DNA from 3 places in the Nocardia sp. NBC_01327 genome. Region 2 is predicted to be linked to each of the others. Evidence: riboswitches for the same ligand, from Rfam matches in the RefSeq annotation. Region 2 holds a riboswitch; each other region holds the start of a gene.

Region 1 (10,174 bases), 3.0 Mb from region 2:
CACGATCTTGGGATGCTGCGCCCGGCGGCGCACCGAATCCAGCACCTCGTCCGCGCGATCGGCATCGCCCATGGACCACAGCAGATTCGACACGCGGGTACTGCCCCAGCGCGCCAGCTGCACCTCGTTCAACTGATCCGGATCGAAGACCGCGAGCGTGCGCTCGGCCTCGATGCGATGCCCCTGCCACAGCAGTGCCCGCGCCAGCAGATCGGCGGCCTCGACACCGCCGCGCCGCTCCACCGCCGCCCGCGCGAATCGTTCTCCCAGTGGCAGATTCGCCAATCCGATGGCATCGGCCGCGGCGGCCTCGAATAGTTCGAGATCGGCGGATTTATCACTGTCCAAAGCCAATTCGGCGAGCCGGATGCGGTCGGGAGCGGAATTGATGGGCCGTTCCCGCAGGGAGGTGTACAGCCGCCCGCGCAATCGCCGTGCCGAGGCGATGCCGAGCCGCCGCCGGATCACCTCGCCGAACAGCGGATGGTTGTACCGCACCAGCAGTTGCCTGCCGTTCTCGACAATCCTTATGACACCGCGTGATTCGGCGGTCTCCACGGCTTCCTCACCCGCGAGCTCGGCGAGCACATCCAGGTCGATCGGCTCGCAGAAGGTGAGCAGTTCCAGCACCCGCAGCACCGATTCGGGCAGCTGCTCCACCCGATCCTCCAGCAGCGCAGCCAATTCCGAGGTGACGGCCGCGCGCCCGCGCAACTGCCACACGCCCTTGACCTGCCGCAGCGTGCCCGCCTCCAGCGCGCCCTCGACCAGATGCCGCAGGAACAGCGCGTTCCCGGCGGAGGATTCCCACATGAGATTGGCGGTGAAGCCCTCCAGCTGCCCGCCGAGCATATTCTCGACCAGCTCCACGCTCTGGCGCTGACTGAACGGCGACAGATCGATGCGCAGCAGATGCCCGTCCTTCCACAGCGAGGTCACCGCATCCGGCACCGGCACCCCGCTGCGCACGGTGGCCACAATGTGCGCGGCCTTGTCGATGGCGAGCTGCAGCAGCAGGGTGGCGGACAGCTGATCGAGCAGATGGGCGTCGTCGACGCCGATAATGGTGTGCCCGTCCGCGAGCAGCGCCTCCCGCGCGGCCGCCATGAAGGTCACGGGATCGTGCGCGGTGTACACGCCGACCATATGCGCGAACACGCCGAGTGGAATGCTGCGCGCGGATTCGGTCCCGGCGACCCAGCGAATGTTCCCGGCACTGCCGTTCACCGCGGTCGTGGCCAGCCGGGCCAGCGTGGTTTTGCCGACCCCCGCGTCTCCGGTGAGGACCGCTCCGACGAAATCAGTGCCGGTCAGCGCGGACGTAATGGTTTCGAGCTCGTTCTCGCGTTCGACCATCGGCCAATTCCGAGCCATAGGTCAACTGTAGTTCGCCCGCCGATGGTGAGCGGGAGGAACGAACGGGCCCACGAGGCGTGGACCTATTCGTTGACCAGCCGCAATCCGGGCGCCTGCGCCTTGCGGCGATCGACCAGCCACACCTGAATGCTCAGGTCGGCGGCCGGGTCGAGGGTCTCGATTTCCACCTCGACATGGCCGCGCAGCGGATGCTCGATGAGCAGCACCCGGCTGCGATAGTCGATCACCCGGTGTTCCCGCCAGCGCCGATCGAATTCCGGATAGCGCTGCAGGGCGGTGATCCGCGCCTCGAGGCTGCGGTCGTCGGTGAATCGGGTCTGCGCATTGCGCAGTGCGGAGGCGGCGATATCGGCGGCATCGGACCAATTGCTGAAATAGCGCTGCGCGTCGGGGTGCGCGAAGAGATAGTTCGCGAAATTGCCGCCCGCGGATTCGTCGAACAGGCCCAGGGGTTCCGCGAAATCACGCCAGGACGGATTCCAGGCGAGCAGATCCATCCAGCGCCCGAGCACGAAGGCCGGGGTGGGGTGCATGGAGTCGATGACCGCGCGCAATGTCTCGGAGACCTGTTCGCCGGCCTGGCCGGCGGTGGGGCAGGTCTCCTTCTGCTCCATGCCCAGGGCGAGCCTGCCGAAGTGATGCCGTTCGACGTCATTGAGCCGCAGTGCGTCCGCGAGCGCGCCCAGCACCGAGGTGGAGGGATTGGTATCCCGGCCCTGCTCGAGGCGGGCCAGATAGTCGGCGCTCACGCCTGCCAGCGCGGCGACCTCTTCACGGCGCAGTCCGGGCGTGCGACGACGCCGGCCGGAGGGCAGGCCGACCTCTTCGGGCTGCAGCTGCGCGCGCCGCGCAATGAGAAACTCGGCGAATTCGGATCGGGACACCCCTCCATGGTGCCCTGTCCTGGTCCCGTTAGCCCCGCCCTGCCAATGCCAGGATCAGGACGGTGTGGATATCCGGACTGAAGTCCGGTTAGGCTTCCGGCATGACGACTTCTGAGCAGACCGTGATCGCCCCCGGCTCCTGGACCCTGGATGCCAACCACTCCTCGGTCAACTTCACCGCCCGCCACCTGGGAATCTCCAAGGTCCGCGGCCGTTTCAACAAGTTCGAGACCAGCTTCGTCGCCGACGACGCCGGCAAGGCCGTCATCGAGGCCACCATCTACCTCGACTCCTTCGACACCGGCAACGAGGCGCGCGACGGCCACGTCCGCAGCGCCGACATCCTCGACACCGCGAACCTGAGCACCCTGCACTTCAAGGTCACCGAGCCGGTCGCCGTCGCCGCCGAGTTCGAGGTCACCGGCGAGGTCACCCTCGGCAATGTGACCAAGCCCGTCACCCTCGACGTCGAATGGGGCGGCGTGCAGGTCTTCCCCGGCGATCAGAAGCAGCACGCCGGCTTCACCGCCACCGGCGTCATCAAGCGCAGCGAGTTCAATATCGCCGCCGGCCTCCCCACCGCCATGCTGGGCGACAAGATCGCCATCGAGCTCGATATCCAGCTCGTCGAGCCGTCCGCCTGATCCTTCCGGCGTAAATCAGCGAAATGCCAAGCGGCGGCGCCCCTTCGGGTGCCGCCGCTGGATTATGTCCGAGTGCCGCCGCGCTGGGTCGGCGCGACTCGAAAAGCTAGTCCGCCCAGACGCTTTCGATCGGGGTGCCCTCGTTCGGCGGCGGGGTCGGGATGCCGCCCGGCGTGCGGGAGAAGCGCGGCGCGGGTGCGTGCTGCACCACGCCGTCGATCTCGATGAGCCCGGAGCGCGCCACGATGTGCGGATTCTGTTCCGCCTCGGTGAAAGTCAGCACGGGGGTGGTGCAGGCGTCGGTGTGCTCGAAGATGGCCCACCACTCGTCACGGGTCTTGGTCTTGAACTTCTCGGTGAACAGCTTGCGCAGCTGGTCCTGGCCGTTGGGGTCGATCTGGTAGGGCAGGCCCTCCGGGTCGATCTCCAGGCCCTTCAGCATGGCGGCGTAGAACTGCGGTTCGATGCAGCCGACCGCCATGTACTTGCCGTCGGAGGTCTCATAGGTGTCGTAGAAGGCCATACCGGTGTCGAGCAGGTTGGTGCCGCGCTCATCGGACCACAGGCCCATGCCCTTCATGCCCCAGATCATGTGCGAAAGGGCCAGCGCCCCATCGATCATGGCGGAGTCGATGACCTGACCCTTACCCGAGTTCTGCCGTTCCACCAGCGCGGCCAGAATGCCGAAGACCAGGAACATGGAGCCGCCGCCGAAGTCGCCCACCATGTTCAGCGGCGGTACGGGGCGTTCGCCCTTGCGGCCGATGGCATTCAGCACACCGGTCAGCGAGATGTAGTTGATGTCGTGCCCGGCGCGATCGGCCATCGGCCCGTCCTGGCCCCAGCCGGTCATGCGGCCGTAGACGAGGCGCGGATTGCGCGCGAGCGCCGCGTCGGGGCCCAGGCCCATGCGCTCGGTGACGCCCGGCCGGAAGCCCTCGATGAGCACATCGGCCTTCTCTACGAGCCCGAGCACCTTCTCGATATCGGCCGGATCCTTGAGATTCGCCTCGACGATGGTGCGGCCACGCCACTGCGGCCGCTCCATGAGTCCGGGGAACTGGTTCGGCCGCTGCACCCGGACCACGTCCGCGCCGAGATCCGCGAGCAGCAGCGCCGCGTGCGGACCGGGGCCGATCCCGGCCAGTTCAACAACGCGGACGCCCGCGAGCGGGCCCTGCTTGGCGGTGGATGGAGTGCTCACGACCTACCTCGGTTCATCGTCTTTTCCAGTGCGCACCGGCTCACAACACCGGTGTTGACGGTATGACAATAACGCGGGGGTGCGCTGACGCGGCAAGCCCCCGGCTGTGGATCCGGGCATAAGCGTGCCGGGACGGCGAGGCGGCCGCTAGCGCTCGATCCTGGGCAGCGGCATGGTGTCCGGCGGCGGCGGGGGTAGTTCGGAGCGGTGCAGGCGCAGGGTCGGCGATTGCGGGGCGACCAGCGGCAGCGTCGGCGTCGGATCGGCGAAGCGGGGTTCCTTGGCGGGCAGCCGGTAGAAGGCGCGCGCATTGTCTTCCAGCACCCGGTGCAGGTCGGCACCGACCGCATCGGCGATCACCTTGATATCCCGGTCCAGGAACGGCCGCCCGGCGCGGGTGCCGGGCAGATCGGAACCGAACATGAGCGCCTCCGGATTCACCGCGTGAATCCGCCGCAGCGCGGTGCCCACATTCATCGAGACGCGGCCGAATCCGGACGCCTTCACCTTCGCCCCGCGATCGACCAGATTCAGCAGATACGGCAGGCAGTCGTCGGACATGCCGAGGTGATCGATGGACAGCGTCGGCAGCTTGGTGATGACCGGTTCCAGCGATCCCAGCATGGACCCGTCGATATACAGCTCCACATGCCAGCCGACCAGCTCGTAGGCCCGCAGCGCCAGCATGGTGAGCCCGACGATATCGCCGCCCGCGCGCTTGAAATTGAACCGGATCGCGCGCACGCCTGCGCGGTCCAGCTCGATGATCTCCTCGTCGGTGGCGTCTTCGCTCAGATTCGCGACGCCGACCCAGCCCTCGCCCAATTCGGCGAGGGCGGCCCGGAGAAAGGTGTGCTCGTTGCCCTGGAAGGAACCGGCGACCACCGCGCCACTGTCGATATCGAAGCGCTGCATGCGCCGCCGATAGTCGGCAATGGTGTACGGGTCGGGCAGGTAGCCCTCGTTCTCGGCCAGCGGGAACCGCGGGTCGAAGATGTGGAGATGGGCATCGAACACGTGATCAGCATGCCTCAGAACGGTGACAAGTGCGGAAGACCTTGTCCACCTGCCGGATTCAGCCAGGTCAGAGCTATCAGGAAACCTTGTCCGGCTCGCTCGCGCGAATCATGTCCTCGCGCTCGACGACCTTCACCCGCTCGCGGCCTTCCGGCTCGCCCAGGGCGCGCTCGTGCGCGTCCAGGCGGTACCAGCCGGCCCAGGTGGTGAAGGGGACGCCCTTGCTCTCCAGGAACGAGGTCACCGCGTCCAGCTCCGGCTCGGCAGCCGGGGTGAAACCGGCGGCGTCGTCGAGCAGGCAGGCGATGGTCTCGTTCGCATCGCCCTTGGTGTGGCCGATGAGGCCGACCGGGCCGCGCTTGATCCAGCCGGTGACGTAGGTCTGCGGCATGAAGCGCGCCGCGCCGTCGGCGTCCTCGTCGAGCAGGACGCGCCCGGCCTCATTGGGCACGGTGCCGGCCTGGTCGTCGAACGGCAGGGCCGGGATGTTCTGCGACAGGTAGCCGACCGCGCGGTACACGGCCTGTACGTCGAAGTCCTTGAAAGTGCCGGAGCCCTTGACGTTTCCGGTGCCGTCGAGCGCGGTGCGCTCGGTGCGCAGGCCGACGACCTTGCCGTCGGCGTCACCGAGGATCTCGGCGGGGCTCTCGAAGAAGTGCAGGAACAGCTTGTGCGGGCGGTCGCCCACATCGCGAATGGCCCACTGCTCGAGGGTGTTGCAGATCATGTCGACCTGCTTCGAGTGCCGGCGTGCAGCCTCTGAACCCTCGTCGTAGTCGATGTCCTCGGGGTCGACGATGACCTCGATGGTCGGGGAGTGGTCCAGCTCGCGTAGCTCGAGCGGGGTGAACTTGGCCTGCGCGGGGCCGCGGCGTCCGAAGACGTGCACCTCGAGCGCCTTGTTCTCCTTCAGGCCCGCGTACACGTTCGGCGGGATCTCGGTGGGGAGTAGTTCGTCGCCGGTCTTGGCGAGCACACGGGCCACATCCAGGGCCACATTGCCGACGCCCAGGACCGCGACCTTCTCGGCGTCCAGCGGCCAGCTGCGCGGCACGTCCGGGTGCCCGTCGTACCAGGAGACGAAGTCGGCGGCGCCGAAGCTGCCTTCGAGCTCGATGCCCGGGACCTCGAGTGCGCGGTCGGCGTTCGCGCCGGTGGAGAAGATGACCGCGTCGTAGAAGCGCTGCAGGTCTTCGAGGGTGATGTCGACGCCGTAGTCGATATTGCCGAGCAGGCGGACCTGCTCCTTGTCGAGCACCTTGTGCAGGGCGGTGATGATGCCCTTGATGCGCGGGTGATCGGGGGCGACGCCGTAGCGGATCAGACCGAACGGTGCGGGCATCCGCTCGTAGAGGTCGATGCTCACATCGGCGTCGGACTTCATCAACGCGTCGGCGGCGTAGATTCCGGCCGGACCGGCGCCCACGATCGCAATGCGGAGCGGGCGGGTCACCGCACCGTGGTGCGAGTCGGACACCGTCCCGGACTGCGTATCGGTTGCTGCACTCTGTTCGGTCATTCTTACGCGCACCCTTTGGTTGGAACTATCTTGTCGTCAAGTCTCAGCCGTCGCTCTTAGCTTAGGCTAAGTTGACGCCCTCGCCCCGGGTGCCTCCGTTGGATCCCCGAAGCTGCAGCGTTGCTGCCTGGTACCGCTATTCCCGCTCGTTCAGGGAAATTGTGCTGATTCTATCGGTGGAAGGAACCCCCCGCCCGCGGCGGTGCGGTGAACTGTACGAATGCCCATCCCGCTCGCTGACCGGTGCGGCGGACCGTGCGCTCCGGCGCTACGGGCATGATCTACCCATGAGCGACGTCGATGACCAGGCGGTTCCGATCGATCAGGACGAGGCCAGGAGCATGCTGCCGTTCCTGCTGGCGGCCGGCATCCTGGTGCTGGTGGTTATCGGGATCGTGATCGCCACCCTGATGTCGCCGGCTGAGAAGAATCTCACAGATTCCGGTCAGCTGGCCGTCGCCGCCCGCAATTTCATCCAATCCCGCAGTGACGGTGGCGCACTCGATCCGGCCGTGGTCTGCAAGGGCTTCGACGACAACCGCTCGCCGCTGAAAACCGCGGTCGAGGGCGGCCCGAAACTCGACATCGTCGGGCTCGCCGACTCGAAAATCGACGGTGATCATGCGACCGCCGCGGTCACCTTCCGCGCCGACAGCCACGATACGACCGCCACCTGGAACTTCACCCGCGCAGATACGACCTGGCTGGTCTGCAATTCCTGAGGTCCTCACCAGCCCCAAGTTCGCGGCCCGCCTGGGTCTGGACTGACGGAGTGGGGGAGCGAAGCGGAGGAGCGGAGGAGGGAAGACCCAGGTAACAGGGCCGCGAACCCGCCGGAGCGGAGCGGAGGCAAATTAAACAGGGTTTGACAGTGGGGCATGATTTTCGGCAATCTCAACCCAGGTCATGAGTATCAGCGCGAAGCCCCGGCTGGCTGATCGGCAACCCTCCTCCGCGGCGGGGTGCTCCGGGTGACGACCTGGCCGCGCATCGGGCAACGGTGCGGCAAGTGCGGATTCACAGGAGGTCGATATGAGTTACGCGGGTGACCTGACGCCGAAGCAGGCGTGGGAACTGTTGCGGGACAATCCGAATGCGGTGCTGGTGGACGTGCGCACCGAAGCCGAGTGGCGCTTTGTCGGAGTCCCCGATACCAGTGGCATCGGGCGGCCGACCGCGCTGATCGAATGGGTCGACGCCACCGGCACGCGCAATGCCCGGTTCGTGGACCAGCTGAAGCAGGCGCTCGCCGATCGTGAGCCGGATTCGGAGGCGCCGGTGATCTTCATCTGTCGCTCCGGCCAGCGCTCCATCGGTGCGGCGACGGCGGCGACGGGCATCGGGCTCGCACCGGCCTTCAATGTCCTCGAGGGTTTCGAAGGCGCGCTCGACGCGCAGGGACACCGCGGCAGCGAGGGCTGGCGCGCCGACGGACTTCCGTGGAGGCAGTCATGATCACCGGTGGATCGTTCGAGCGACCGCTGCCCGAGGGCGTCGGCCCGGCCACGCTCGGTGTGCGAGGTGGCCTGCGCCGCTCCGGTTTCGAGGAGACGTCGGAGGCGCTGTACCTGTCCTCGGGCTTCGTCTACGAGAGCGCCGAGGCCGCCGAGGCGTCCTTCACCGGCGATATCAAGCATTTCGTCTACTCGCGCTACGGCAATCCGACGGTCGCCATGTTCGAGGAGCGCCTGCGCCTGCTCGACGGCGCCGAAGCGTGTTTCGCCACCGCCAGCGGCATGTCCGCGGTCTTCACCGCACTGGGTGCGCTGCTCGGCGCGGGTGACCGACTGGTCGCCGCGCGCAGCCTGTTCGGCTCCTGCTTCGTGGTGGCCAATGAGATCCTGCCGCGCTGGGGCGTGGAGACCGTCTTCGTCGACGGCGAGGATCTGGCGCAGTGGGAAGAGGCGCTGTCGGTGCCGACCCAGGCCGTGTTCTTCGAGACCCCGTCCAACCCCATGCAGACGCTGGTGGATGTGCGCGCGGTCTGCGATCTCGCACATGCCGCGGGTGCACAGGTGGTGCTGGACAACGTCTTTGCCACTCCGCTGCTGCAGAAGGGCTTCGATCTCGGCGCCGATGTGTTGGTCTACTCCGGCACCAAGCACATCGACGGCCAGGGCCGGGTGCTCGGCGGCGCGATTCTCGGTTCGCACGACTACATCGACGGCCCGGTGAAAAACCTGATGCGCCATACCGGTCCGGCGCTGAGCCCGTTCAATGCCTGGACGCTGCTCAAGGGTCTGGAGACCATGCCGCTGCGGGTGCGCCAGTCCACGGAGTCCGCGCTGCGGATCGCCGAATTCCTGGAGCAGCACCCGGCGGTGTCGTGGGTGAAGTACCCGTTCCTGCCGTCGCATCCGCAGTACGAGCTGGCCAGGAAGCAGATGTCCGGCGGCGGCACGGTGGTGACCTTCGAGTTGAAGGCGCTGCCGGAGGACGCCAAGAAGCGGGCGTTCGAGGTGCTCAACGGTCTGCGCATCATCGACATCTCCAATAATCTGGGCGATTCGAAGACGCTGATCACCCATCCCGCCACCACCACCCATCGGGCGATGGGGCCGGAAGGCCGTGCGGCCATCGGCATTACGGATGGCGTCGTCCGCATCTCCATCGGTCTCGAGGATGTCGAGGATCTGCTGAACGATCTGGGCAACGCGCTGAGCTGATCTTCGTTGACAGCATCCTGTCAAACATGACAGGATGCTGTCATGATGAAAACAGTGCACCTCGCCGTCTACGACACCTTCTCCGACTGGGAAGCCGGGCACACCACCGCGCATATCCATCGCCCGCTGTGGCACCGCGAGCAGGGCGCCTGGCAGATCCGGACGGTCGGCCTCACCACGGAGCCCGTCGTCTCGATGGGCGGTCTGCGGGTGACTCCCGATATCGCGCTGGACGAACTCGACCCGGCCGACAGCGCCATGCTGATCCTGCCCGGGTCGGCGACCTGGGAGGCGGGCGAACTGAAGGCTTTCGCCGATAAGGCGAGCGATTTCCTCGCGGCCGGCGTTCCGGTCGCCGCCATCTGCGGCGCGACCTTCGGCCTGGCGACCGCCGGACTGCTGGACGACCGCCCGCACACCAGCAATGCGGCCGAATACCTTGCCATGAGCGGATATTCGGGCGGCGACAACTTCGTCCATGAGCCCGCGGTGCTCGCCGGTGATCTGGTCACCGCCAGCGGTACTACACCGGTGGACTTCGCCCGGGCGATCTTCGAACGCCTGGACATCTTCGAACCCCACGTCCTCGACGCCTGGTACCGCCTCTACGCGCACAATGAGCCGGCGGCTTTCTTCGCGCTCGCCGAGTACGAGCAGAGCCGGGCAACCGATCCGGCGGCACGATGAGGGAGAATTCCCCGGCAGCGCCCGCCCCGGGCGGACAGGAGGCGGGATGAATCCCGAGCAGGAGCTGTTCAGTACCGCCGCCATCACCTCGTTCAAGCTCAACGGCCAATTCCTCGCCATCGCAGAGGAATTGGCGCGTCCGGCCGATATCACCGCCGCCTGGTGGCAGGTCCTGG
Region 2 (10,174 bases):
ACCGTCATCTCGGGCACGGCCGCCGTCATCACCCTGGACTGAGCCCATCCGCTCAGGGGATCAGGGGCCGCAGCTGGGCCACGCCGTCGGTGAGTGCCGCACCGGCGGCGGACCAGCTGATATCGGCCGGCTGTGAGGTCAGCACCACCACGGCGTAGCGCAGCGGCTGTAGCGGACCCAGGCCGACCAGTCCGGTGGTGTCCAGGGTGGTGGAGCTGTCCAGGGACATCCAGCCCTGCTTGACGGCCCAGTCGTCACCGTTGAGCCCGTCCGGAATACCGAAGTACTGATCGGTGCCGTCCGCGGAGATCTGTGTGGTGCCCCGCAGCGCCGTGAGGATCAGATTGCTCGCCGAGGGCGGGGCCTGCGTGGTGAGCCACTGGTAGAGCGTGACCACATCCTGTGGGGTGGTGAGGGTTTCGCCCCATTCACTGGAATCCTCGGGCGCCTGCGTGCCGGGCATGCCGACGAGATTAGCCATCCGGGTGACGATGGCGTCGCCGCCGTCGGCATCCCAGAGCGAATCGGCGATATCGTCGTCACTGGTGGCGAGCATCTGCTGCAGCTGCGCCGTGGTACCCGAATCGGGTTGCCAGCCTTGGCTTTGCATGGCATCGAGAGCAATCAGAACCTTGACCACCGATGCCGTGTAGAACTGCTGATCGGCATTCAGGTCGGCGAGCACCGCCCCGGTCTGGGTATCGACCACATCGATGCCCACGGTGGTGCCGGGTGAAGCGGCCTGAATGGCCGACTGCACCTGCAGGGCGATCGCCTGCGGGGACGGGCCGGGGAGACCGGGGGCGGCGGCCACGGGCGCCGCTGTCGTCACCGGGGGAGCGGTGGCGGGTTGCTGCGTTGTGGCGATCGGGGGGTGGACGGTGGCGAGCGCACTGGGTGCGGTGCTCAGGGCCACGGTGACTGCGGCGATGATGACGCCGATGGCAATCCACAGCCACCGTACCTGCGGTGATCGAGACTTGTTCTGGCTCATGCTCAATTAATCGCCGTGAAGCTTGGCGGCCTTGGTGACCGAGCTGTCAGTTCGCTGTCAATCGTCTGACCGGGCGTAATAGTCGGTGCGCATGAGTAAATACCGACGGGTCTCATTTCAGTGACGCAGGGGTTCAGTTAACCAATAGCGAACTAGCATCACTGGTAGGTCGGGGTCGACCAGTTGGAGGCAGTGATGGATTCACGCCGCAAAACCATTCGAAATGCCCTGGTTAGGTTTCTCGCTCTCGCCGGACTGGGCGCTGCTTTTGCACTCAATCCCTTCACCGCGCCCATTGCGTCCGCGGACGCCGATTACGGCGGCGGATGCGTCCTGTACGACGGGAACCCTGCGGCAACAATTGACTCACTGCGTTTTCGGTGTGGTCCTGCCCAGCAGGACAATATCTTCCGCGATGCCGCGCAGGGGGCGGTACCGATGGGAGTGAAGAACGGCTGGGTGATCCGGCCGCTCGATATGGCGGCCTGGACGCCCGCGGTGTGGATCGGCAAGACCTTCTACACCGGTCCGGACGGCGGATATCTGATGAACCGCATCACCCCGGCCGGCATCGAGGGCTGGCCCGCGAATGTGTACAGCGCGCCCGCCATTCTCGACGGCCGCCCGACCTGGGCGCTGAACTACGCGCCCTCGCCCACCCCGCAGATCTACGACGAGATCCGCGAGATCACGCCGGGCGTGTGGTTCGGCTACTCGTGGTCGCGTGATCCGGGCGGACCGGTCGCGCTGCTGACCTTCGCGCTCGCTTGAGCGTTCACGGGTGGGCCGACACCACGCGCGGCATGGCCGCCACGGTGCCCGGGCACGGTGCCGGGCAGGTGGCTGCGGCCAGTGCGGTGTGCGGACTGCGATGTCGCACCGAACCGAGCATGGCGAGGGTTTCCAGCGCGATGACGATCGTGCCGTAGGCGTAGGTGGTGGTGGCCAGGCCCAGCCGGGTCTGGCACAGCCCCGCGATCACGGTGGGCACGCTCAGAGCCAGATAGGAGACCACATAGATCGCCGTCACGACCTCGGCGCGATTCTCCGCGGGTGAGAGACCGGTGAGCAGGCGCAGGGCCCCGGAGAAGGACGGGCCGAAGCCGATTCCGGCGATAATGCTGGCGGCGAAGAACAGCGCCGCCGAATGCGTGGCCACGCCCAGCATTGCCACGGCGACGCCCGTGATCAGCAGCAGCGGACCCCGCCGCAGCGCCTGATCGATGGTCCAATCGCGGGCCAGCAGGGCGGTGACAGCCGAAGTGCCCTGCAGTGCAACAACTACCAGCCCACCGGCCAGCGGGCTGGAGAGATGGAACTGCACCCGCATGAGAGCGCTGCCCAGGGCGAGATACAGCCCGCCCAGCGCCCAGGTGGCGGTGATCGACGGAAGCATGGTGACAAAGGCGGCTCGAACCTGCGGTGGCACCGACACTTTCGGCCGCAGCGACGCCAGCGCGCGCCCATCGGGCGCCACGGTCTCCGGAATCACCAGCACACCGAGGGTGATCACCACGAATGCCGCCGCCAGCAGCCAGTACACCAGATGCGTGGGTGCGGGCGCGTAGGCGACCAGCAGTCCGGAACAGATTGCGCCCAAGGCCAATCCGCCGCCCGCCGCCACATTCGTCATCAGCGCCCCCAGCCGCGAATCTGCGGGTTGGAGATCGATGAGCGTCGCGCTGATCGCCCCCGTCGCCATCCCGGTGGCAATGCCCTGCAGAATGCGCGCCGCGAAAAGCCATGACACCGAATGCGCTTCGGCGAACACCAGCGTCCCGGCGAGCTCGAGCAGCACCGCTCCCACCAGCACCGGCCGCCGCCCGACATGATCGGACAGCGATCCCGCGAACAGCAGCGTCACCAGCAACGCCAGCGCATTGACCGCATACACCGCCGTGGAAACCAGCGGCGAGTAATGCCACATCTGCTGATACACCGGATACATCGGCGAGGGCGCCGCCGAGGCGAACAACAGCAGCGCCAGCGCCGTCGACAGCAGCCAGAACGCGGCGGACTGCGATATCCGATAACGCCCCGGCGCCTGCACGGCCCCGGCTCTTTCGGGAAGGTCTTGCATCGCCCCAGACTTCCAGAGTTTCCCGCAATCGGCCCGGTATCGGGGCACCGTCCGTTCATCGTCGTTGCCCGAGAGGCTGACAAACTTTGCCCGGCAGGGGAATAGGGGTAGGGGATCGGGAGTTGAGTGCAGGCATGACTTACGCATTCGATCCGGAGTTGGCACCGTGGGTGGATCGGCTGCGGCCGGCGGATTATCGAGATGTTCCGGGGGCGCGCGCTCAGATGCGTGAGCTGTTCGCGGGACGACCTCAGGTGCGGGTGCCGGACTCGGTGCGGATTCGAGATCTGGTTGCTCGGGGTGACGATGCGGGTGTCGAGGTGCCGGTGCGGGTCTATACGCCGGTGGATGGGGAGGGGGCGCTGCCTGCGCTGCTCTATGTGCACGGTGGCGGGTTCGTGCTGGGTGACCTGGAGATGGTGCACGCCAAGATGATTCGGTTCGCGGCGGAGGTGGGGATTGTGGTGGTGTCGGTGGACTACCGGCTGGCGCCCGAGCACCCGTTCCCGGCCGGTCTGGAGGATTCCTATGCCGCGCTGCGGTGGGCGGTGCGGGAAGCGGGCGAGCTGCGGATCGATACCACTCGGATCGGGGTGGCCGGCGACAGTGCGGGTGGCGCCATTGCGGCGGGGCTCGTTCTGTTGGCGCGGGATCAGCATGGGCCCGAATTGTGCTTCCAGCTCTTGGATTTCCCTGCCACCGACGATCGGTTGCAGACCCCTTCGGTCATCGAATACGACGACACCCCGAATTTGGACGGCCCCAGTCTGCAGGTGATCTGGCGGCACTATCTGGGTCCGGAGGTCGAACCCGGCAGTGCGGACGTGTCGCAGTATGCGGCCGTGGCGCGGGCGACGGATCTGTCCGGCCTGCCGCCGACCTACATTTCGACCAGCCAGTTCGACCCGGTTCGGGATGACGGCATCGACTACGCCCAGCGTCTGGCCCGAGCGGGTGTGCCGACCGAATTGCATTTGTACCCGGGCACTTTCCACGGCTCCGGCCTCGTCGCCGATGCCGCGGTGAGCCGTCGCGCCGCCGCTGATCAGCTCGACGCGCTGCGCCGCGGATTGCGGGTGGAGGCGTCCGCGTCCGAGCCCGCCGGGGTGTAGGGCAGGAGCCGCATCGCGCCGGATGGGCTTGCGATCACCGCGCACGTAACCCTCGTGAGGCGCAGCGGCACATTGATATTCCTTGGACTCTCTTGTCCACGAAAGGATTTCAATGACCACCCTGCTGCATATCAATGCCTCGGCCCGTGGCGCGCACAGCCAATCCAGGGCGCTGGCCCAGACCTTCATCGAGGGTCTGACCGCGCGTGATCCGGAGCTGATCGTCGAGACGCTGGATCTCTTCGAGGCTGAACTGCCCGAATTCGGCACGCACGCCGCCGAAGCCAAGCTCGCGCTGTTCACCGGCCGGGATCAGACCCCGGAACAGCTGGTGGCCTGGGAGCAGGCGCGCACGGTCTTCGACCGCTTCGCGGCGGCCGATCAGTACGTCATCAATATCCCGATCTGGAATGCGGGCGTCCCGTACATCTTCAAGCAGTGGGTCGATATCGTCACCCAGCCCGGCTGGGCATTCACCTTCGATCCGGAGACCGGCTACTCCGGGCTGCTCACTCAGAAGCGCGCGGTCACCGTCTACACCAGCGGCGTGCATCAGCCCGGCGTGCCGGTGGAGTTCGGCTCCGACTTCGCGACCCCGTTCGTACAGGACTGGCTGAACTTCGTCGGTATCAAGGACATTGCGGAAATCCGGTTCGCGCCCACGGTGCTGACCGAGGATGCGCAGGCCGGGTTCGCGACAGCTCAGGAGCGTGCGCGTGAGCTCGCCGCCGGATACTGAGCAGCAGGTCTGGGCGCCGACCGGGCGCACCGTCGGGGCCGTCTGCGCGGTGGGAATTCTGGTGGTCGGCCAGCTGTATGTGGTGCTGCCGGTGCTGAATCGGCTGGCGCAGGACTGGGATACCTCCAAATCGGCCGCGACCTGGACCACCACCGCATTCGGATTGGCCTACGGCGCAGGCTTTCTGGTGACCGGACCGCTCTCCGATCGCTGGGGGCGGCGGCCGGTCATCGTCGGCGGGCTCATCGCCACGGTGGTCAGCTCGCTCATCGTTGCTCTCGCGCCCGATGTGGGCACCGGGCTGGCGGCCCGCATCCTGCAGGGTCTCACCGCCTCGTTCTTCGCCCCGGCCGCCTTCGCCTATCTGTCGGAGCGCATTGCGCCGGAGCGCAGGATCTTTGCGCTCACCTGCCTGACCAGCTCGTTCCTCGCGGCGGGTGTGGTGGCGCAGGTGCTGGCACAGCTCATCGCGAATGCATGGGGATGGCATGCCATCTTCATCGTGGGCGCTCTCGCATTCGTGGTCTCGGCCGTGGTCCTGCAGGTCGTGCTGGAGGGCGCCGCCGACGAAAGGAAGAACACCGCGCCCTCGGCGGGATTCGGTGAGACGGTGCGCACCGTCTTCTCGCCCTTCGCAGCCCTGCTGCGGCAGGGCCGGCTGGTGCTGCTGTATGCGAGCTGCCTGGCGGTGCTCGGCTCGTTCGTCGGGCTCTACACCGGTATTCAGCTGGCACCGCCGCAGGGTGTGGGATCGAGCAATGGTGCGCTACTTGCCTTGCGGGCCAGTGCGATTCCCGCCATGATCGCGGTGCCATTGCTCGCCGGACGGCTCGGTGTGATCACACCGAGCACCCGGGTGATCGTCGCACTGGGCATCGCCGGGATAGCGGCCGCGGTGACAGCGATTCCGCTCGGCGGAGTCTGGGTCGCGGTCTGGCTGCTGGTGTTCGTCGCGGCGATCGCCGTCGCGGCTCCGGCCGCCGTGCAGGCGATTGCGGCGCGGGCCGGTGCGGCCCGCGGCGCGGCGACCGCGCTCTACACCTTCGCGCTTTTCGTCGGTGCCAGTGCGGGTCCGCAGCTGGCGAATCTAGTTGCCCACAGCGGGTATTCGGCGGTGGCGCTGGCCATTGCCGGACTGTCGCTGGCGGGTGCGGCGCTCGCCTACGCCTCGGCGCGGGGGACCGCCGCAGCAGCCTGAATCGGAGTATCCGGCGGGGGCCATCGGCGTCCTCCGCGCGGCGCGACGGGGGTTTTCACCACCCTGGTTTGAATCGTTGTCTGTAATTCACTGCGCCACATAGTTTTTCAATCACGGTCATGAGTTCCAGCGTCAAGCCCCGGCTTGCTGGGCGGCAACCCTCCAGCGACGGCGGGGTGCTCCGGGTGACGACCGGATGGCGGCAGAAGCGCCGCCATAAGCGTGCTCGCTCTCGGAGGTAGAACCATGTCTGTAGCCCAACTTTCCTCGGCGCATCCTGCCGCCGAACCCTTGACGGCCGGCGCGATACTGCTGGTCGCCGACCGGTTCCGGGGCATTGCCGAGGACGACCGGGCCTTTACGGTGTCCGGGCTGGTCGCCGCCCTGCGCGGCGGCCGGCTGCGGGAGGCGACGGAGCCGCTCACCATCCATCTCGGGCAGGGCGTCACCGGCCACGATCTGGACTATGTCGAGCATGTGGCGACCGTGCACGCTCCGGCCGGAGTGCAGGTGACCGGTCCGGTCGCCGAGCCCGCGCCGCGACACCAGGTGCACAAGTATCAGAACTCGAATGTGCTGCTGGCCAACCTCATTCGGGAGAACGACACCGAGTTCCGGGCCGATCTGCGGATTCACGGTGACAATGAACTACTGCTGGACCACCAGACCGGCGAACACGTGCAGGGCCTGGTGATCGTCGAGGCGGTCCGGCAGCTGTTCCTCGGGGCGTTCGAGCTGGAGTACGGCCGGCGCTGGCCCGAGCAGCACTTCTACATCGTCTGGAACAGCATCGAATTGGAGTTCACGTCGTTCCTGTTCCCGCTGCCCGCCACCCTGCACGCGGTCCTCACCCCGGTCGCCATCGAGGATCCCGCCAAGCTGGAGTTCGCCATCGAAGTGGATGTGCGCCAGCTCGATCGCAGCGTGGCGACCGCCCGCATCACCTACGCCGCCCTGCCGAACGAGCGCATTTCGCAGATCGAACGGCACAAGGCGGCCAAGGCGATCGCGGCCTACCTCGGTGCGGTGGCATGAGCGCCCCCGCTGCCGCGGCCTTCTTCGATGTCGATGAAACCCTCATCACGGTCAAGAGCATGTTCGCCTTCCAGCGCTTCTGGCTGGCCGAGCATGGTGACGACGGCGCCGAATACGCGCGACTGAGCGGGGAGGTGAAGGAGCGGGCGGCCGCGGGCGTGCCCCGGGAGGAGGTCAATCGGCACTATTACCGCGCGTATCGCGGTGTGCGTGCCGACGAGCTCGCCGCGGCGGGCAGGCGGTGGTTCGAGGCCTTCACCGCCGAGGGCGCCGCCTACTACACGGACGGGGTGGAAACACTGCGCGCCCACCGTGATTCGGGGGTGGTGACGGTTCTTCTCTCGGGATCGTTCGCCGCGCCGCTGGCCCCCGTGGCGGCGGCGCTCGGCGCGGATCACCTCATTGCCACCAGCCTGGTGGTGGATGAGAACGGTCTGCTGACCGGCGAGATCGAACGCCCGATGATCGGTGCGGGCAAGGCCGATGCCGTGGTGAGATTCCTGCTCACACACGGAATCTCGGTCGAGAACACCTATGGCTACGGCGATCACGCCAGTGATCTGCCGTTCCTGCGGGCGGTCACGCACCGGGGCTTCCGGGGTGACGATCCGGTGCTGGTCGAACAGGCGAGCGCCGGGAGCTGGATTCATCTGAGCGACAGGGTGAGTGCCGCGATCGGTGACCCCGGCCGGATTCTCACGGAGCAGGAAGCGGTAGCGGTGTGGTGACCAGGACGTACGAGCTGACCCCGACCACCCAGGGTCCGCTGTATCCGCCGAGCGAAGTACTCGATGCCGCAGGCGATTTCATTGTTGTCGGCTGGCTGAACGAACCCGGTCCGGACGGTTCGGTCGCGCGGTGCTGGGGCCGGGCCATCGTCTCGGCCGAGACGCCGGTGCCGAAGTTCGGTGCGCTGGCGCCGTATACGGTCGTGCGCGAACTCCCGGAGGAATTGCCGGAGGCGGATGCGGCAAGCGTGCTGTACACGCTCCCACTTCCCTTGCCCGCCAATAACTATCCGATGGTGTTCGCGCCCGACCAGCGGCCCGACGCCGATACCGTGCGGCGTCCGAGCTACCCGTTCCACGAGACGCCGATTCCGGATCTGCGCCCCGAGGACGGCCGCAGGCTCACCACCCCGGTGACCCTGGGGGAGTGGCTGCGGGCGCGCGGCAGTGTCGAGGTCACGGTCGATGCGGAGGGCCGAACAGGCGAATTCCGTTTCGAATTCACCGATCTCATTCCCGATTCGCTCTACACCGTGATGTCGTTGCGCAGCAATGACCTCGACCCGGACGCACCCACGCGTCCCGGGCCGCTCGGGGTGCCCAATGTGTTCATCACGGATCCGGACGGTTCCGGCGCCTATCGTGCCGTACTGCCGAATCCGTTTCCCGATCCGGCCTTACCCGGCGCGAATCGGATCATCAGCGTTGTAGTGCTGTGGCAGAGCTATCAGCAGAACTACGGCGGAGCCATCGGCCACTTCGGACTCGGTGGCGATATTCATGCGCAGCTGAAGCTGCCGAGCCCCACCTTCGAGGAGTTCCTGACGAGAGATTGAAATCCGTGTGTGCGGTGTGACGGCGGGGTCCTTCGGGCCCCGCCGTTCTACTCGGTGAGCGTGCGCACCGACAGCCGCGCGCATTCGGCCGCCAGTTCGGCGGTGGACAGCGGCAGGCTGCCCTCGAGCCAGCCCTCGATCAGCTGATTGACCCCGCCGGTGATGAACAGCGCCGCGCGGCGCAGTGATTCGGGATCGAGTTCGGTATCGAGTGCGGTCGGCGCGTACTGCACAACCAGATCGGCGATGATGCCGAGCATGGCGTGCCGGCGCTCCGCAAGCCCCGCCACCCCGGCCGGATCACTGGTCGCGATGCGGTGGATATGCGGATCACCGGCAACGATATCGAGCAGGGCCTGCAACCCCGATTGCAGCTTTTCCGCAGCGCCGCCCGCCTCGGCCACGCCCGCCTGAACCATGGCGGTGAGCAGTTGATCGCGGAGCTGATCGGCAATGGCCACCAGCAGTTCGTCGCGATGGGCGAAGTGCTCGTAGAAGTAGCGATCGGTGAGCCCGGCCGCCTTGCACACCCCGCGCACGGTCACCGCCGCCGTGCCCGATTCGCCCCACAGCTGCCGCCCGACCGTGAGCAGCCGGGTGCGGCGTTCGGCGCGCCTGTCCTCGGCGCTCACGCCGCCATAGCTGCGAACCACTCCCGGCCTTGTCATTGACAGCAATCCTAGAACACCGTAACAATTGGACGACGCCTGTCGTCAGAATGCGGATTCAAGGGAGAATCATGGCCACCGATGAGCTGTCGGCTTCCACCACCGACCTGTACCGGCGGGCCTACGACCCGCTGCCGGACGAACTCGACTACCGCGTGACGCAGATCGACGGCGCACTGCCCAAAGAGCTGACCGGCACCCTCTATCGCATCGGCCCGGGTAAGTTCCAAGTCGGAAAGACACTGCTGCACAGCATCTTCGACGGTGACGGCATGGTGTCGCAGCTGGTGCTGGACGGTGATTCGGTGCACTACCGCAATCGCTATGTGCGCACCCGGCACTTCGAGCACGGGCAGCGCTCGGACCGGATTCGCTATCGCGGTGTGGGAGACCAGATTCCGGGCGGCCCGCTCGCCAATATGGGCCGGATGGCCGAGAACGTCGCCAATACCAATATCGTGAACTACGCGGGCGGATTGCTGGCGCTCTGGGAGATGGGCAATCCCCACCGCATCGATCCGGACACCCTGGAAACCCTGGGGCGCTTCGACTTCGACGGCAAGCTCGGCTTCCTGGGCGCGTTCTCCGCGCATCCGAAGTGGGATCCGGACACCGGCGATATGTACAACTTCGGCCTGGATCTGCTGCCCACCCCGCGCATTCGCACGTATCGGGTCGACCGCGGGGGAAAGCTGCACACCCTGGCCACCATCCCCATGCTGGATCTGCCCTGGAACCACGACTTCGCGCTCACGCAGCGGTATCTGGTGTTCGTGCTGGACCC
Region 3 (10,174 bases), 2.2 Mb from region 2:
TCGAATCCGGCCGCGCGCAGGGTCGTGGCCATGGCGTTCACCGCCCCGTTGAACGAGGCCTCCGAGCCGGTGGCCAGGGCGATTTCGCGGCCGATCGCCTCGGCGAGCACATCGTCGGAGTCAACCATCATGTCGCGCAACCGATCCCGCAGCGGCGCGGACTGCACGGAGGCGAGTTTCGCGGCGCCCGCGGGCGCCGTGCCCAGATGCACCTTGCCGGGATCGATGCCCAGTTCGGTGGCCAGCTGCCGTCCCGCGTCCAAACCCGGTGTGGCACTGCGCGGGGAGTAATCCTTCAGCGCGCTCTGCCGGCCGCCGTCGATCATGACCGAATCGATGGGCGCGATGGAACCGCCCGCGATATCGGCCGGATCCCAGCCCTGCGCCATCGGGGATCCGGTGAAGACCGAGGTGTCGACCGCGATGCTGTCGGCCCGATGACCGGAATTCTTCAGCTGCGTCACCAGATCCGACAGTCGCGCGCCGTTCGTGTAGTAGCCCTTGCCGTCCGGCTGCGCGGTCAGCGTGGGGTCGCCGCCGCCGACGAGCACGATCTCACCGGGCGCCGTCCCCGCGACGACCTGCGTGGTCACCCGGTGATCGGGCGGCAGCGCGAGCAGGGCCGCTGCGGTGGTGAGCACCTTGGCGGTGGAGGCCGGAATCATCGGCTTGTCCGGATCGGCGGTCCACAGCACATTCCCGCTGTCGGCATCGGACACCGATCCGGCGAAGATGCCCAGATCCGGGGTGCCGATCACCGGCGCGAGGGCCGCTGCCAGGCCTTTCGCGCTCGGGGCCGGTGCGGTCGCGGGCGCCGGAGCGACCTGCGGCAAGGGCTTGACCGGCGAGGGCGGCGCGGCGATCGTCAAACCTCCGTGCCGGAATTCCTCCGTCCACGGTTTCAGCGTCACGATCACCCCGGCAGCCACACCCACCACAACGACCAGGGCGGATGCCACTACGATCCAGGTTCTGCGACGCCGCTTGGCTTCCAGCCCACCGATGTTCTGCTTGTTCCGAGCCACCTGCCGCTGTCTCCCTGATACCTGTGATGGGGATAGGCCCGAGCGTCCCTGCCGGACCCACGTACCCGGGCACCACACTATCCTCGTTGCGCAGTCGTTCCCCCGAACGAGCTGGCGAGTCGGCAGCCATACACGCACCGAAGAAGGAGATGACGTGGAGTTCGACGTCCTCATCGAGATCCCCCGGGGTCAGCGCAATAAGTACGAGGTAGACCACAAGACCGGTCGGATTCGTCTGGACCGCTACCTCTACACCCCGATGATGTACCCGGCCGACTACGGCTACATCGAGAACACCCTCGGCTCCGACGGTGATCCGCTGGACTGCATGGTGCTGCTCCCCGAGCCCGTGTTCCCGGGTGTTCTCGTGGAGTCCCGCCCGGTCGGCGTGCTGATCATGAGCGACGAGGCCGGCGGCGACGAGAAGGTCGTGGCGGTGCCCGCCGGCGACAAGCGCTGGGACCACATCCAGGACGTCGAGGACATCCCGGAGTTCCAGCGCAAGGAGATCGCGCACTTCTTCGAGCGCTACAAGGACCTCGAGCCCGGCAAGTGGGTCAAGGTCGAAGGCTGGGAAGGCCGCGACAAGGCCGAGAGCCTGTACGTCGAGGCGGTCCAGCGGCTGAAGGACCAGGGCGAGCACTGATTTCGCCTGTTAGACGAAGTGGGTGGCGCGGAAACGCGCCACCCACTGCTGTTTTCGGATGATCAGCCGATGCCGGCAGCCGGTTCGGCCGGGGCATCGCCCACGGTGGTGCGCAGCGGCACCTCTTTCCAGAACGCGACCAGCACCAGCGCCACCAGTGCCACCGCCGAGGTGGTCAGGAACACCGTGGACAGCGATTCCGCGAAGCCGACCTGGAAAGGCTCGGCCAGCACCGGATTCAACCGCTGAATCACCGAACTGTCGGCCAGCACGTGCTGCGCGGCCGAGGTGTCGTGATTCAGTAAACCCTGCGATAGCGCCATATCCGCCGGATTGCCGTCGGTTCTGCCGGTGAGCAGCGCCTGCTGGAACTTCTGATCATGGCCCGCCGCAACGAGTTCGGTGCGGATATTCGGCGCCAGCCTGGTGAACAGCACGGACAGGAATACCGCCGCGCCCAGTGTGCCGCCGATCTGCCGGAAGAAGGTGGCCGCGGCCGTCGAGACGCCCATATCCTTGGGCTGCAAGGCATTCTGCAGCGCGATGATGAGCGGCTGCATGAGATTGCCCAGCCCGAATCCCACGCACAGCATGAACAGCGCCACGATCCAGTACGCGGTATCGGCGCGCAGATAGTGCAGCAGGAACAGGCCGAGGGTGATCATGCCCGCGCCGATCAGCGTGTACGCCCGGTAGCGGCCGGTCCGCGAGATCAGCTGCCCGGAGACCACCGAGCCGATCATCATGCCCAGCACCATGGGCATCATCTGCAGGCCGCCGATCATCGGACTGGCTCCGCGCACCGCCTGTAAATACTGCGGCAGCAGCAGAATTCCGCCGAACATGCCCGCGCCCACCACGAACGAGATCACCACGCCGAGCGCGAAGGTGCGGTTCCGGAAAATACGCAGCGGAATCAGCGCGGCGTCCCCGAGCATTCGCTCCACCCAGATGAAGACGATCACGCCGACCGCCCCCACCGCGTAGCAGAGCACCGATCGCACACTGCCCCAACCCCATTCGCGCCCCTGCTGGGCCACGATGAGCAGTGGCGTGAGCGCGATGGCCAGCACCGCCGCGCCCCAGTAGTCCACCCGGTCCAGTGACCGCTCCCGCACCGGCAGATGCAGTGCGCGGGTCACCACCACCAGGGTGAACAGCCCGATCGGCACATTCACCAGGAATACCCAGCGCCAGCCCGCAATGCCGAGAATGCTGTCCTGTCCGGCGAACAGCCCGCCGAGCACCGGCCCGACCACGCTGGAGGTGCCGAACACCGCCAGGAAATAGCCCTGGTACTTGGCCCTTTCGCGCGGACTCACGATATCGCCGACGATGGTGAGCGCCAGCGACATCAGCCCGCCCGCGCCAAGCCCCTGCAGCGCCCGGAACGCGGCCAGTTCGTACATCGACTGCGAGAACGCGCTCAGCAGCGAGCCGATCAGGAAGATGCTGATGGCGGCGAGATAGAAGGGCTTGCGCCCGTACATATCCGAGAGTTTGCCGTACAGCGGCGTGGCCAGGGTGGCCGTGATCAGGTACGCGGTGGTCGCCCAGGCCTGCAGCGAATACCCGTTCAGATCATCGGCGATGGTGCGGATCGCCGTGGAGACAATGGTCTGGTCGAGCGCGGCCAGCAATATGCCGAGCAGCAGCCCGCTCAGAATCACCAGAATCTGCCGATGGGTGAACCCACCCTCCCCGGTCGATTCGGTCACCTCGGATGTCGCCATGCTCAACCTCCCGATCCCTCGCACCACGATAGGCGTCGAACCGGAGGTTGGCAGTCCTTTTCCGGCCCAGCGTCAGGGCTCGGAGACCACTCGAGACCGCTTGCGGCGCAAGCGGTCTCGGTGACCAGCGTTAGCAACGTGTTTGCCGGACCTGGAGAGCAGCGCCGGACCTCGGACGGGGTTTCAGGGGCAAAGCCCCTGAGAGGTTACGAGAGTTGTCATTTCCCCTGGAAGCGCGGCTCGCGCTTCTCGAAGACCGCCTGAATGGCCTCGGTCAGATCCTCCGAGGGCAGGAATGCGGCATTCCAGGCCGAGACGTAGCGCAGCCCGTCGGCCACCTTGCCCACCTTGGGCTGATCGAGCACATCCTTGATGCCCTGCACCACCAGCGGCGGGTTCGCGGCGATCTCCCGCGCCAGCGCGTAGGCCGCGTCCAGCGTCGCCTCCCGATCGGCGTAGACGTCGTTGATCAGGCCGATCTTCTCGGCGCGCGCGGCGTCGATGTCCTTGCCCGTATACGCGAGTTCACGCAGGTGCCCCTCGCCGATGATCCCCGGCAGCCGGTGCAGCGACCCGATATCGGCGACGATCGCCACCTTCGCCTCCCGCAGACTGAACTTCGCGTCCGCGCTGGCCAACCGGATATCCGCGGCCGCGATCAGATCCAGTCCGCCGCCGATGCACCAGCCCGCGACCGCCGCGATGACCGGCTTGTGCGAATCGGCGACCGCGGTGACCGCGGCCTGCATGACGCGCACCTCCCGCAGGAACCCGGTCCGCGGCCCCGCCAGCGCCCGATCGGCCAGCAGCGCGCCGAACGTCGGAGCCATGGCGGGCAGATCCAGCCCGTAGGAGAAGTGCTTGCCCGCGCCGGTGAGAACAATGGCCCGCACCTCCGGATCGGCATCGAGCTCGCCGAAGATGAGCGGCAGCTCGCGCCAGAAGTCCGGGCCCATGGCATTGCCCTTGCCGGGACCGGTCAGCGTCACGGTCGCGATGTGGTCTTTGCTTTCGACCTCGAAAGCCTTCCAATCGGTCATCGGTCCAGCGTATCGGGGGTTCGGGCGGTCCGGGCGGGCGGTGTAAACCCTGTGCTAAATCTGCTGCGCCGCACTGGTTTACCGGCGGTCCCGAACGGGACGATTGAACGGTCCACCAACTGCACTCCCGAGTGTGGAGATTCGATGTTGATGCATCACGGAATCGGCCTCGACCGGTTCAATACATTTTCCCGGCACCGCGCCGTGCACGCCCTGTACGAATGCTGCTGCAGCATCACCTGGGCAGCCAAGATCGCGGACGGCCGCCCCTACCCCGGCCACGACGCCCTGCTCACCGCCGCCGACGGGGAACTGCACGCGCTCTCCCCCGCCGAACTCGACAGCGCCTTCGATTCGTGTGCGCACGAAACCATTTCGGAGCGCACCGTCACCGAGCTCGTGCGGATCACCCGGATCCGCCTCACACGGATGCTCGGCCCCGAAGAGGGCTACCCCGAATACTGATACCCCGCACATCCACCGCAATCGCTCTACTCTGGTGCCATGCGCAGGTCCCTGCCGCCGGTCGCTTCCAAAGTCTCCGACACGCTCATCGCCCGCGGCCATCACGGGGTGATTCTCACCCAGCCGCAACCCACCCACACCGCCGCGGATGCCGCCCACGCCCTCGGCGTGGAGATCGGGGCCATCACCAAATCCCTGGTCTTCCTGCTCGACGACGATCCGGTGCTACTGCTGGTCTCCGGCGCACACCAGGTCGACCTCGATCACACCGGTCAGCGCCTGGAAGGCACCCTCACCCGCGCACCCGCCGCCATGGTGCGGCAGGTGACCGGGCAGCCGGTCGGCGGCGTCGCCCCGGTCGGGCATCCGATCAATCTGCCCACCTTCATCGACACCGCACTGGCCCGGCATTCGGAGCTGTGGGCGGCGGGCGGACATCCGAATACGATGTTCCGCACGACTTTTGGAGAATTAGTACGAATCACCGCAGGTCTCGCCATAGACGTGGACTGATCCCCACCCCACCCCCTACCGTCGTTTCGGGGGACCCCAAATCCGCGCAACTTCTCGCACCCCACTCCGCACAAGACTCCACCCCCGCGCGATATTTCACACTCCCCGGAATATCCAGCCCCCGGACGACGTAGGTTCGGAATGTGACCGATTCTCCGCCGCCCGGCACCGAGCTATTCACGCACGGCGCCGACTTCCAAGCGCCCGACGACCTGAGCGGCATCACCGCCCAGCAGTACCGGGCCGCAATGCGGCACTATCCCGCCGGCGTCACCATCGTCACCCTGCACTCCGAGGCCGGTCCGGTCGGTTTCACCGCCACCTCCTTCGCCTCCCTCTCGGCGGAGCCGCCGCTCATCTCCTTCAATATCGCCGCGACCTCCTCCAGCCTCACCGCCCTGTCGAACGCCGATTCGGTGGTCGTGCACTTCCTCGGCGAACATCAGAAGCATCTGGCCCAGCGATTCAGCCGCAGCGCCGAAGAGCGCTTCACCGACCGGTCGCTGTGGACCACCCTGCCGAGCGGCGAACCGGTACTGCACGGCACTCCGATCTGGGTGCGGGCCACCGTGCATCAGCTCATCCCGATCGGCGATCACACCCTGGTGGTCGGATTGGTCACGCGCGTGCACGACAACACCGAGGACGCACCCGCCGTCGGGCCGCTGGTCTATTACAACGGCGTCTACCACCGCGCCGAGATCGCCGACTGAGCCGGCGCTCTTGCGCCCGAGCCACCGCGCGCTCAGGCGACCGCGCGCTCAGGCCGCCGAGGCCACCGTGCCGAGGCCCAGCGCCGCCAGGATGGCCGCGCTCGCCTGTTCCAGCCGATCCCGCACCTTGGGCTTGCGCAGCAGCGCCACCGCGCGCGAGGCGGCGACCGCCAGCAGCACCATTTCGATTGCGGCGATGGTGCATTCGATGGCGCCGAGGCCGAGCGTATTCGCGAAGGTCACCTGCGACAGGAACTGCGGCAGTACCGCGAGATAGAAAAGCCCGACCTTCGGGTTGAAAATGCAGGACAGCAATCCGGCAGCGAATGCCGAGCGAACGGACACCCGCTGCGCCGGAGCACCGTCCGCGGTGAGTTCCGGGGCGCTCGCCGCCTGACCGCGCCGGTGTTCGAGCAGGGCGCGAACACCCAGGTACAGCAGGTAGATTCCGCCGATCACTTTCAAGCTGCGATACGCCGTCGCCGACTGTTCCAGCAGCGCCGCGACACCCGCCGCGACCACCACCGCCCAGACCAGCCCGCCGAACGACGATCCGACCGCCGCGGCGATACCGGGGCGGCGCCCGGCCATCGTGAAGCGCAGCACCAGAAAGGTATCCGGGCCGGGAGTGAGGGCCAGCAGTACGCACAGCCCGATAAAACTCAGCAGCAGAGGGAAACTCACACCTCTATGGCAGCGCACCCGGTGCTGCGGCGCAAGGCCGGGCCGGCGCCGCGGTACAGCGGGGGGACAAATAGAAAGCCGCCGACCTTATCCGGAGGGAATGGCCGGCGGCTCCCCCGAGCAGCAGAGATTCAGTTCCGCGCGCTGAATTCCGCGCCCAGTTCGCGGAACACAGCGGTGTTCATCGAGAACGCGAGACGAGCTTCGTCGAGCACCCGCTCGACATCCGGACCGGCGATCGGCAGCCCGTCCAGGTTCTCCCGGTATTCGCGCTTGAACGCGGCCGGGTTGGAGATGTCGTCGAAGACGTAGAAGCGGACGCCGTCACCCTTCTTGGGCAGGTCCCACAGCTTCTCGGCGGTACCGCGAATGACCTGTCCGCCCGAAAGATCGCCCAGGTAGCGGGTGTAGTGGTGCACCACGTAACCGGCCGGCCAGGTGCGCGCGCACTCGTCGATGCGGGCGGCGTAGGCGGCGGTGGACGGCAGGGCTGCCAGTTCCTCGCGCCAGTTCGCGCCGCCGAGGTGGGCGAGATCGATTTCGAGGGCCGCCAGGCGATTCAGCTCCGGCTTGACGAACGGTCCAGCGACCGGGTCGGAAGCCAGTGCGGCGGAATGCTTTTCGAGGGCGTCGTAGACGAACCACAGCTGCGAGGTGTAGCGGTAGAAGGCCTCGACGCCGAGCCTGCCCTGCAGCAGATCGCTCATGAAGGTGGAGTGTTCGGCCTCGGTGTGCTGCTGTTCGGTCGCGGAACGAATGAGCGTCGAGAACGGCGCGGTATCCAACATGGTCGAGCTCCTCGTTTCGAACCGGGGGCGCCCACCTTTGGCTACCCTAACTTCCCCTTGACCATACGCGTCAGCAACGATCGCGCGATTCGAACTTTGCGGCCCACCCACTCCAACTTTCGGATGATTTTTCCGAAGGGGTTGACAAGACCCCGGACCATCTGCCAGCCTTCCAAATCAGGTCATGAGTACCAGCGTCAAGCCCTGGCTAGCTGGTCGGCAACCCTCCTCCGCGGTGGGGTGCTCCAGGTGACGACCGGGCCGCCGCCCGACCGGGCGCGGCAAGCGCGGACTCTCGATCATTCTTTTTCTGATCGCGCGTCCCTTGCCCGAATGGGATTTCGTGATGACTGCATTTGCCGACCAGTCCTGTGCCGCTCTCGCCACCGTCTCCGGTTGTGATCTGCGGGTACCTCTCGTGCAGGGTGGGACCACCACCTACGCCAACTTCGACTATGCCGCCAGCGCACCGGCATTGACGCAGGTCACCGACCGGGTGCAGCAACTGCTGCCGTTCTACGCCAGCGTGCACCGCGGCGCCGGCTACGCCTCCCGCGTCTCCACCGACTGCTACGAGGCCGCCCGCGGCTCGGTCGCCCGCTTCCTGAATGCCGGCGATGACCAGGTCGTGGTCTTCACCCGCAACACCACCGATTCACTGAATCTGCTCGCCGCCTGCGTACCCGGCGACACCGTGGTGCTCGATGTGGAACACCACGCCAACTTCCTGCCGTGGATCCGAGGCGGTCGCCGGGTGGTGCCGGTCGCGGACACCATCGAGGAGACCATTCAGCGCGTGGTAGCCGAACTGTGCTCCAAACCCGCTGCGCTGCTTGCGATTACGGGCGCCTCGAATGTCACCGGCGAACTGCTGCCGCTGGAGCGGCTGGCCTGGATCGCGCACCAGTGCGGCACCCGGATCCTGGTGGACGCCGCCCAGCTCGCACCGCACCGCCGCATCGATCTGCAGACCAGCGGCATCGACTACCTGGCCTTCTCCGGGCACAAGGCGTACGCGCCGTTCGGCGCGGGCGTACTGGTCGGCCGGCGGGACTGGCTCGATGCCGCCGAGCCGTACCTCGCGGGCGGCGGCGCGGTCCGCTCGGTAACCGCCGACGGCGTCGAATGGGCCCCCGCCCCGCAGCGGCACGAGGCCGGCTCTCCCAATGTGCTCGGCGTGGCCGCGCTGGCCGCCGCGTGTGACGCGCTCGCCGAACTCGACGAGACCACCGTCCGCGAGCACGAGCAGTACCTCACGCACCGCCTGCGCTACGGCCTGAAAACCGTTCCGGGCGTGAACTTCCTGCGCATCTGGCGGGACAGCACCGATGCCGTCGGCATTGTCGCCTTCACCGTCGACGGTTTCGAACCCGGCCAGGTGGCCGCGTACCTCTCCGCCGAACACGGCATCGGCGTCCGCGACGGCCGCTTCTGCGCCCACCCCCTGCTCGCCCGACTCGGCGTCGACGCGGCCCTGCGCGCCAGCATCGGCCTCGGCAGCACCGCCGCCGCCGTAGACCGCCTGATCGACGCCCTCTCGACCCTCGTCGAGAACGGCTCCGCCTGGAACTACGCCAAAACCGAAGGCCACTGGAACCCCACCCCCGAAACCCGCCCCTTCGGCAGCAGCGCCGAGGGCGGAGCACCCTGCGCCATCTGATCGGCGCGCTCCCGGGAGCGGGTTACGGCACCAGGTAGCGCTCGGCGAGTTCCTCTACGAACGGGTCGTCGTCGGTGACGGCGTTCAGCAGATCCAGGTCGTCCTGGACCGAAAGCTGGCGCCCGTCATCGTGTTCCTGGTCCGGCCCGTCCTCCGCGAGCTGGCGGATCAGCTTCGCTCGCACACGGTCTTTCAGAGAATCACTCATATCGAGAGCATGCCCTGATTCGGCGGGAATTACGCGGACAGGCACGCCGGGCCCGCCCGGCAGGCTGGTCACCGGTAGTTCGGGACGAACGGATTACACCGGGGCCAGCCACGTTCCCCAGGGCGTATTGCGGAACACCGTATATAGGAGAGCCAACGCCAGCAGCGCCCAGAGCGCAGGCTTCGGTAGCACCTTCGGCACCCGTGGCATCGGTTTCCCCTGCCAGCCGTACACCAGCGCGGTAACCATCCAGCCGAGGAAACCCAGCAGCAGCGGCAGAATCAGCAGATTGCTGTGCAGGGCATCGACCACATGCCCTTCGGTGAGATTGTGCAGCCCACGCAACCCGCCGCATCCGGGGCACCAGTACCCCGTCAACTCCTTGAACGGGCAGAACCCGTACGCCCCCTGCACATGAGGGTCCCGGAAATGCAGCAGCGCCAGCCCTCCCGCGACCGCACCCCCGGCGAGCAGCGGCAAACCCATACCCAGCCATCTGGGGCGGGGGGCGGGTTCGACCTCGGTCGGGGGCATGGTGTGCACGCGAACAACGGTAGTCGCGGCCACCGCAACCTGCCAGATCGCAGCCGACTTCGCACCCCCGACGCACCGCCGGACAGCTTTGTCCGATATGACCTATTTAAATGGTGAGCTGGCCGAACGGACACGGACACTCGTCCAGAACCGTGGGTATGCTGC

What was found. Region 2 has a riboswitch for S-adenosylmethionine ahead of OG326_RS13900 (AfsA-related hotdog domain-containing protein). Riboswitches for the same ligand answer to the same signal wherever they lie in the genome.
Region 1: another riboswitch for S-adenosylmethionine. It lies ahead of OG326_RS00425 (rhodanese-like domain-containing protein); the one in region 2 lies ahead of OG326_RS13900 (AfsA-related hotdog domain-containing protein).
Region 3: another riboswitch for S-adenosylmethionine. It lies ahead of OG326_RS04265 (aminotransferase class V-fold PLP-dependent enzyme); the one in region 2 lies ahead of OG326_RS13900 (AfsA-related hotdog domain-containing protein).

Annotation. Positions count from the first base shown of each region.
Region 1 is NZ_CP108383.1:95,649-105,822, reverse strand. Features, by position in the region: gene OG326_RS00460 (helix-turn-helix transcriptional regulator) at 1-1,374, opposite strand, end outside; gene OG326_RS00455 (helix-turn-helix transcriptional regulator) at 1,440-2,261, opposite strand; gene OG326_RS00450 (YceI family protein) at 2,363-2,905, shown strand; gene OG326_RS00445 (CaiB/BaiF CoA transferase family protein) at 3,012-4,109, opposite strand; gene OG326_RS00440 (amidohydrolase family protein) at 4,257-5,126, opposite strand; gene OG326_RS00435 (FAD-dependent oxidoreductase) at 5,203-6,645, opposite strand; gene OG326_RS00430 (Rv0361 family membrane protein) at 6,933-7,367, shown strand; SAM riboswitch class IV at 7,548-7,663, shown strand; gene OG326_RS00425 (rhodanese-like domain-containing protein) at 7,678-8,100, shown strand; gene OG326_RS00420 (O-succinylhomoserine sulfhydrylase) at 8,097-9,311, shown strand; gene OG326_RS00415 (type 1 glutamine amidotransferase family protein) at 9,354-9,998, shown strand; gene OG326_RS00410 (MarR family winged helix-turn-helix transcriptional regulator) at 10,045-10,174, shown strand, end outside.
Region 2 is NZ_CP108383.1:3,125,865-3,136,038, forward strand. Features, by position in the region: gene OG326_RS13865 (hypothetical protein) at 1-42, shown strand, start outside; gene OG326_RS13870 (hypothetical protein) at 53-994, opposite strand; gene OG326_RS13875 (hypothetical protein) at 1,190-1,765, shown strand; gene OG326_RS13880 (MFS transporter) at 1,770-3,074, opposite strand; gene OG326_RS13885 (alpha/beta hydrolase) at 3,209-4,186, shown strand; gene OG326_RS13890 (FMN-dependent NADH-azoreductase) at 4,299-4,925, shown strand; gene OG326_RS13895 (MFS transporter) at 4,903-6,123, shown strand; SAM riboswitch class IV at 6,239-6,352, shown strand; gene OG326_RS13900 (AfsA-related hotdog domain-containing protein) at 6,370-7,158, shown strand; gene OG326_RS13905 (HAD family hydrolase) at 7,155-7,886, shown strand; gene OG326_RS13910 (hypothetical protein) at 7,883-8,722, shown strand; gene OG326_RS13915 (TetR/AcrR family transcriptional regulator) at 8,770-9,390, opposite strand; gene OG326_RS13920 (carotenoid oxygenase family protein) at 9,462-10,174, shown strand, end outside.
Region 3 is NZ_CP108383.1:970,904-981,077, reverse strand. Features, by position in the region: gene dacB (D-alanyl-D-alanine carboxypeptidase/D-alanyl-D-alanine endopeptidase) at 1-1,004, opposite strand, end outside; gene ppa (inorganic diphosphatase) at 1,180-1,671, shown strand; gene OG326_RS04300 (MDR family MFS transporter) at 1,734-3,404, opposite strand; gene OG326_RS04295 (crotonase/enoyl-CoA hydratase family protein) at 3,623-4,444, opposite strand; gene OG326_RS04290 (2-oxo-4-hydroxy-4-carboxy-5-ureidoimidazoline decarboxylase) at 4,589-4,909, shown strand; gene OG326_RS04285 (YbaK/EbsC family protein) at 4,949-5,422, shown strand; gene OG326_RS04280 (flavin reductase family protein) at 5,671-6,135, shown strand; gene OG326_RS04275 (LysE family translocator) at 6,184-6,819, opposite strand; gene OG326_RS04270 (biliverdin-producing heme oxygenase) at 6,951-7,607, opposite strand; SAM riboswitch class IV at 7,788-7,901, shown strand; gene OG326_RS04265 (aminotransferase class V-fold PLP-dependent enzyme) at 7,954-9,267, shown strand; gene OG326_RS04260 (hypothetical protein) at 9,290-9,475, opposite strand; gene OG326_RS04255 (DUF2752 domain-containing protein) at 9,569-10,009, opposite strand.